Regions from separate parts of the Arthrobacter sp. Marseille-P9274 genome, predicted to be linked through region 2. Evidence: predicted binding sites of a transcription regulator. Region 2 holds the regulator's gene; the other holds the start of a gene.
The links. The regulator Rex, encoded in region 2, represses fermentation and respiration genes when NADH is low (regulators of the CRP and FNR family bind a similar motif). The targets are predictions, from matches to a motif close to CTTGTGAANNNNTTCACAAG.
Positions count from the first base shown of each region.

Region 1 (3,399 bases), 1.7 Mb from region 2:
GCCGGGTCGACGACGTGATGAACGTCTCCGGGCACCGGCTCTCCACCACCGAGATCGAATCCGCCCTGGTGAGCCACCCGTCGGTCGCCGAGGCCGCCGTCGTCGGCGCCGCGGATGACACGACCGGCGAGGCCGTCGTGGCGTTCGTGATCCTGCGCGGCAGCGCCGCGGAGGACCCGGAGATCGTGACAACGCTGCGCAACCACGTCGGCAAGGAGATCGGCCCGATCGCCAAGCCCCGCCAGATCCTGGTCGTGCCGGAGCTGCCCAAGACCCGGTCGGGCAAGATCATGCGCCGCCTGCTCAAGGACATCGCCGAAGGGCGCGAGGCAGGTGACGCGAGCACCCTGGCGGACAACACCGTCATGCAGCAGATCGCCACCTCGCTCAAGGGCTGATCCTCCAGCACCATCCGCACGGGGGCGCCGCAGCACAGCTGCGGCGCCCCCGTGCGTGTCGGGGCGGCGTAGCGAACCTCCGGCCGGACATGCAGGTGCGGCATAGTGGAACCATGACCGATCCCGCCGGCGGCAGCAGCCGCAAACTCCTGATCCTCAATGGCCCCAACCTCAACCTGCTCGGCACCCGGGAACCGCACATCTACGGCGCCGACACGCTGGCCGACGTCGAAAAACTCGCCGCAGACGCGGCGGAAACGCGGGGCATGACCGTGGAGTGCTTCCAGTCAAATCACGAAGGCGCCCTGATCGACGCCGTACACGCGGCCCGGGGCACCGCCGCGGGCATCGTCATCAATCCCGGCGGCTTCACGCACACCTCCGTCGCGTTGCGCGATGCCCTCTCGGGCGTCGACCTGCCCGTCGTCGAGGTCCACATCAGCAACGTCCACCGCCGCGAGGAATTCCGCCACCATTCCTACATCTCCGGCATTGCCGAGGCCGTGATCGCCGGCGCCGGCATCAGCGGCTACCGGTTCGCGATCGAACTGCTCGCGGACCGGGTCTAGGAAACCTGCCCCGGCCTGTCCGGCCCGGGCTGCCCGGCCGGGGCAGTGCCCGGATGCTGCCCGGTTACGTCCGGACGCCGCGGAAGCGCTCCGCTACTTCCGGACGCACTGCCCGGCCGCCACGGTTTCCTGGTAAACCATCGATTCGTCGATCACCGGCCGGATCTCCGCCAGCGACAGGGCATAGCCGACCGGAACGTCGTCGGTGGCCTTGGCAAACACCATGCCGGAGATCCGGCCTTCGTCGTCCAGCAGCGGACCGCCGGAATTACCCTGCTCCACGTTGGCGGCCAGGGTGTACACCTCGAGTTTCGAGGGCTCGGCGCCGTAGATGTTTTGCACCAGCACGGTCGACTTACCCTGGACCGTGGCCGGGTGGCTCTGGAAGGGCCCGCCGGCCGGATACCCGTGGAACGCCGCGAGGGCACCGTTCGGCAGCACGTCCCCGATAGCGAGGGGCTGCAACTGAAGGTCCTCCACCGCCAGCACGGCGATGTCACGCTGCGGATCGAAGTGCACCACCCGGGCGGGCAGCACGCGCCCGTCCGGAATCTCGACGATCGGCTCGTTTACGCCGGCGACAACGTGGGCGTTGGTCATCACCCGGTCCGGCGCGATGACGAACCCGGAGCCGGTCTGGTTCTGGCCGCACTGGAACGCTGTGCCGGCGATCTTCAGGACGGACGCGGCGGCCTGGTTGAGCGCGGGGGTGTCCACGCTGGCGTCGGGAACGGGTGCCGGGGTCGCCGGTGCGGCCTGGTCCGTCACCATCGGGATACCGTCCTGGACGGCGATCGACCGGGCCTGCGCCAGCCAGGTCTTGACCGGATTCGGCGTCACCGAGTCGATCGTCTGGATGACCTTGGAGGCGGCGATCTGCTGGGAGACGAAAGGGATGCCCAGCGCGCCGATGCTGAAGGCCAGCATGGACATCACGAGCGCTGCCACGGCCAGGTTCGCCGCCCCGCCCAGCAGCCGGTCCACCGGCCTGACCGTGGGGAAGTCGATCCGCCCGCGGATGGCGCGGCCGATGCCGGATCCGATCGCATGCCCGAGGATGACCAGCAGGATTGCCCCCGCGATGATGGCCGTCAGCCGCCAGGCCGGGTCGGGCACCCACATGCTCACGTACGGAATGGCGAGGAAGGCTGCGATCGCGCCGAGGATGAAGCCGACGATTCCGCCCAGGGTCACGAAGAACCCCTTGCGCAGGCCCGCAATGAGGTAGGAAAGCAGGATCAGGATCAGGACGACGTCGAGAACCGTCAGGCCGAATAGCAAGCTGTCTCCATCGATGGCCGGGGGTTTATGCACAAGTCTAATATCCGAGGCTGGGAATATGCCCGGGGCCGGACTGGTTAAGCGCTACGGCACCCCTGCCGTGGGCTCTCGAGTGGAGGGGCATCCCGTTGTCTCTGAGCGAAATCGCCCTGTGGAAGATGTCACATCGACTGCTCATGCGGCAGAATGGTAGGCAGTGCCGCAGCTGGCTCTGTTCCAGCTGCCAAGCAAAATGACTGAATCAGGAGACTAAATGGACATCGAGATACTTCGCCGCGCACCTCTTTTCGCTTCCCTCGACGACGACGTTTTTGCCGCGCTGACGGATGAGCTGACAGAGGTTGACCTCTCGCGTGGTGCCTCGGTGTTCCGTGAAGGTGACCAGGGCGACCAGTTGTACTTCATCGTTTCCGGCAAGATCAAGCTCGGCCGCACCGCCTCGGACGGCCGCGAGAACCTGGTGGCCATCCTCGGCCCGGGCGAGCTCTTCGGCGAGATGGCCCTGTTCGATCCCAGCCCCCGTTCCACCTCAGCCACGGCCGTTTCCGAGACGCGCCTGGCCGGCCTGAAGAACGAGAACCTGCGCGGCCTGCTGGAGACCCGTCCCGAGGTTTCCGCCCAGCTGCTGCAGGCCCTGGCCCGCCGGCTCCGCCGCACCAACGACTCGCTGGCCGACCTGGTCTTCTCCGACGTTCCCGGCCGCGTGGCCAAGGCACTGCTCGACCTGGCGGACCGCTTCGGCCGCCCGGCGACCGACGGCATCCTGGTCGCCCACGAGCTGACCCAGGAAGAACTGGCCCAGCTCGTCGGCGCCTCCCGCGAAACGGTGAACAAGGCCCTGGCCGAGTTCGTCCAGCGCGGCTGGGTCCGGCTCGAGGCCCGCGCGGTCGTGATCCTGGACATCCAGCGGCTGCGTCAGCGTTCCCGCTAAACCGGCTTAACGACGACGGCGGCGGCCACCTTTCGCAGGTGGCCGCCGCCGCTGTATTTAACGTCCTGGTCCAAGGCTGCTACCGCCCCCGCCGGACGCAGCTACCGCCCGCGCTGGACCGAACCGCCTTCGGTTCCCACCGCCGTCGGAACCTCCAGCATGGGGATTCCGTCCACGACGACCAGCTGCGGATGGTAGGTCTGCGGCTGCCGCTTATGGG
Region 1 covers NZ_CAMPOV010000001.1:848,604-852,002, forward strand. The annotation lists gene acs (acetate--CoA ligase) at 1-398, shown strand, start outside; gene aroQ (type II 3-dehydroquinate dehydratase) at 512-967, shown strand; gene OC550_RS03815 (MarP family serine protease) at 1,061-2,248, opposite strand; gene OC550_RS03820 (Crp/Fnr family transcriptional regulator) at 2,502-3,179, shown strand; gene OC550_RS03825 (NUDIX hydrolase) at 3,281-3,399, opposite strand, start outside.
Region 1: the regulator Rex is predicted to act here: its motif matches at 2,397-2,416, upstream of OC550_RS03815 (MarP family serine protease).

Region 2 (3,399 bases):
CGACCAGGCCCACAGCGAGATCGGCTTCACGGTCCGCCACGCCGGCATCAGCAAGGTCCGCGGACGGTTCACGGACGCAGACGCCGAAGCGCGCGTCGGATCGACGCTGGCAGACTCCACCCTCCACGCGACCGTCAAGACCGCCAGCTTCAACTCGGGCGAGGCCAACCGCGACGCCCACGTCAAGGGCACGGACTTTTTCGATGTCGAACAGTTCCCGGAGATGACCTTCGTCGCGAGGGGGGTTGAGGGCGACGGCGAGGAATACACCCTCACGGGCGACCTCACCATCCGTGGTGTCACCAAGCCGGTCGAGGTGGAGGTGGAGTTCACGGGCGTCGCCGTCGATCCGTTCGGCGCCACCCGCGCCGGCTTCACCGGCGAAGCCGAGATCAGCCGCAAGGAATTCGGCCTGACCTGGAACGCGGCGCTCGAAGCCGGCGGCGTACTGGTCAGCGACAAGGTGAAGATCAACCTGGACGCAGCGCTCATCAAGCAGTCCTGATCCGTTGCCCGCGGGCCGGGGCCCTATGCTTCCGCCCCGGCCCGCCGGCGGGCACCGAATATCATCCTTTCGGGCTAGTCACAGCGCACTCGGCGTCACTGTAATGTTGGCTTAACAGGCCCCGCGAAGGCGCCTGCATGCTTCCGCCGCTCCCTGTGCAGCCAAGAAAAGGATCCGACCATGTCCACTCCTGAAAACCAGCCCGATCCCTCCGGCCAGCCGGAACAGCAGCGCGGCCAAGCGGCCAACGGTTCTGGCCAGGAGCAGCCTCGGTACGGGCAGAACGCCCCGCAGTACGGGCAGCCCCAGTACGGACAGAACCAGCCGCCGTACGGCCAGAACGCCCCGCAGTACGGGCAGAACCCGCCGCAGTACGGCCAGAACGCCCCGCAGTACGGGCAGCAGCCCGGCCCCTACGGCCAGAACGCACCCCAGTACGGCCAGCAGCCCGGCCCCTACGGCTACCAGAGCGCACAGCCGGGCCAGTACAGCTACCCCTCCTCCCAGCCGCAGCCGGGCGCCGTGCCGACCCGACCCAAAGAAGTCGTCATCGCCTTCTGGCTGATCATCGCCGCGGCGGTGCTGACCGCCGTCCAGGTCATCATCTCCCTCGCCACCATGGACACCCTGCTGGCCGGCATGGCGGATGACCCTGCCGTGCGCGATGCCTTGGCGCAGACCGGCGGCGAGATCAGCGAACAGCAGTTCATGGACATGATGAGCGGCACGGCGGGCGTCGTCCTCGTGATTTCAGGCCTGATCGTCATCGGCCTCTACCTGATGGTGGCCTTCGGCGTGAAGGCCGGCAAGAACTGGGCCCGCATCACCGGCACCGTTTTCGCGGCACTGTCCCTGGTGGGCCTGGTGCCGTTCGGCCTTAACACGCTGACGGCGCTGCTGGGCATCGCTGCGATCGTGCTGCTGTTCATGCGGCCGGCCAACGAGTACTTCAAAGCCGTCTCGGCCCGGAAGTTCGGCATCTACGGCCGCTGATCGACTGGCTCTAGCGGGCGCTGCGGGCGCGGGATTCGGAACCTGGTTCCGATTCCTGCGCCCGTTGTGCGTGGTAGGCAAGAATCTGCAGTTCGGTGGCCATGTCCACCTTGCGCACTTCGACGCCCGGCGGCACCTGCAGGACGACCGGAGCAAAGCTGAGGATACTGCGCACCCCAGCGGCCACGAGCTCGTCGCAGAGCTCCTGCGCGGACCGGGCCGGAACCGCCAGGACCACCATGTTCACTCCGGTGCGCGCCAGGACCCTCTCCAAGTCCATGACAGCGCTGACCTTCAGCCCGCCGACCTCGGAACCGATAATGGCGGGGTCGGCGTCGAAGATGGCCGCCACTTCGAAGCCTCTGGTCGTGAAGCCGGAATAGCCGGCCAGGGCCCGGCCAAGGTTACCGGCCCCGACAATGGCGACCCGCCACTCCTGGGTCAGGCCGAGGCGCGCGGCAATGGTCCGGGTGAGAAGCTGGACCTCGTAGCCGACGCCGCGCGTGCCGTAGGACCCCAAATAGGACAGATCCTTGCGCAGCATGGCCGACTTCACGCCGGCGGCCTCGGCGAGCTCCTCCGAAGAAACGCGCTCGACGCCTTCGGCCAGCAAAGAGTTAAGCGCCCTGAGGTAAATAGTCAGCCGGGCTACCGAAGCGGGAGGAATGGGTCGACCGCGCGTCTCCGGCCCCGTAGCGGGACCTGAAGGATCGTGGGTAGTCACGGTTCGGTCCTTACGGTATCGGTCTGTATCCCAACTTTAGGGGCTCGGTTCGGCGCCCACCAATCCGGCGGCCCGGTCAGGCGGTGAGCAGGCACCGCAGCCGGTCCGGATCGATGTGCCAGAAGTCCCGCTGCACGCCGTCGATCATCACGACCGGAATTTCCTCCGCGAAGCGCCGCTCCAGCTCGGCGTCGTCCAGGATCGACTGCTCCCGCCATTCCACCCCAAGTTCCTCGGCGACCTCGGCCACGGTGCGTCGCGCGGCCTCGCACAGGTGGCAGCCGGGCTTGGTCAGCAGCAGCAGGTCGTGCGGAGGGGCGGGTGATTCACTCATGGCTCCAAGGTAGCGCGAGCCGTGCTCGGGGCGCCACGCGGCCGCCAGCCAGCCGGACACGGCCGTCGGACGATCCGGTACCGGGGCCAGGCGGCCGGACACCGCGGATATCAACACTAGGCCGGGGCGCCGTCGATGCCGGACCCGGCGCCGTCGATGCCGGACCCGGCGGCCGGGGACGGAGTCGGGGTTCCCCGGCGGTCTGCACCCTTGGACCTCGGTCGCTAGACTCGAGACATGCCGACAGCCGACCAGGATCCAGCCGCCCGCACCTCTGGCCCGCCGGACCGTCTGGCGGCGGCCGCGTTTTTCGACGTCGACAACACCCTGATGCGCGGGGCCAGTCTCTTCCATGTCGGCCTGAAGATGTACCAGCGCGGTTCCTTCAGGCTGCGCGATGCCGCCGGTTTCTTCATCAAGCAGGGCCGCTTCCTGCTCACGGGTGAGAACCTCAAGGACATCCACGCCGTCCGGGATTCCGCCATGGCGATCGGCACCGGCCTGCTGGTGAGCGATGTGAAGGCCCTCGGCGAGGAGGTCTACGACGAGATCATTGCCTCGAGGATCTGGCCCGGCACGCGCGCATTGGCGGACCAGCACCTCCGCGCGGGTCGCCGGGTCTGGCTGGTCACGGCCACTCCCCTGGCGGTCGCCGAGGTCATTGCCGACCGCCTGGGCCTGACAGGTGCCCTGGGGACCGTCGCGGAAATTGACGACGGCGCCTACACCGGACAGCTTGTCGGCGAGATCTTGCACGGGCAGGCCAAGGCGGACGCCGTGGCGGAACTGGCCCGGCTGGAGGGGCTCAGGCTGGACGGCTGCTGGGCCTACAGCGACTCCTAC
Region 2 covers NZ_CAMPOV010000001.1:2,551,511-2,554,909, forward strand. The annotation lists gene OC550_RS11755 (YceI family protein) at 1-505, shown strand, start outside; gene OC550_RS11760 (hypothetical protein) at 686-1,498, shown strand; gene OC550_RS11765 (redox-sensing transcriptional repressor Rex) at 1,509-2,222, opposite strand; gene OC550_RS11770 (glutaredoxin family protein) at 2,299-2,556, opposite strand; gene OC550_RS11775 (HAD family phosphatase) at 2,794-3,399, shown strand, end outside.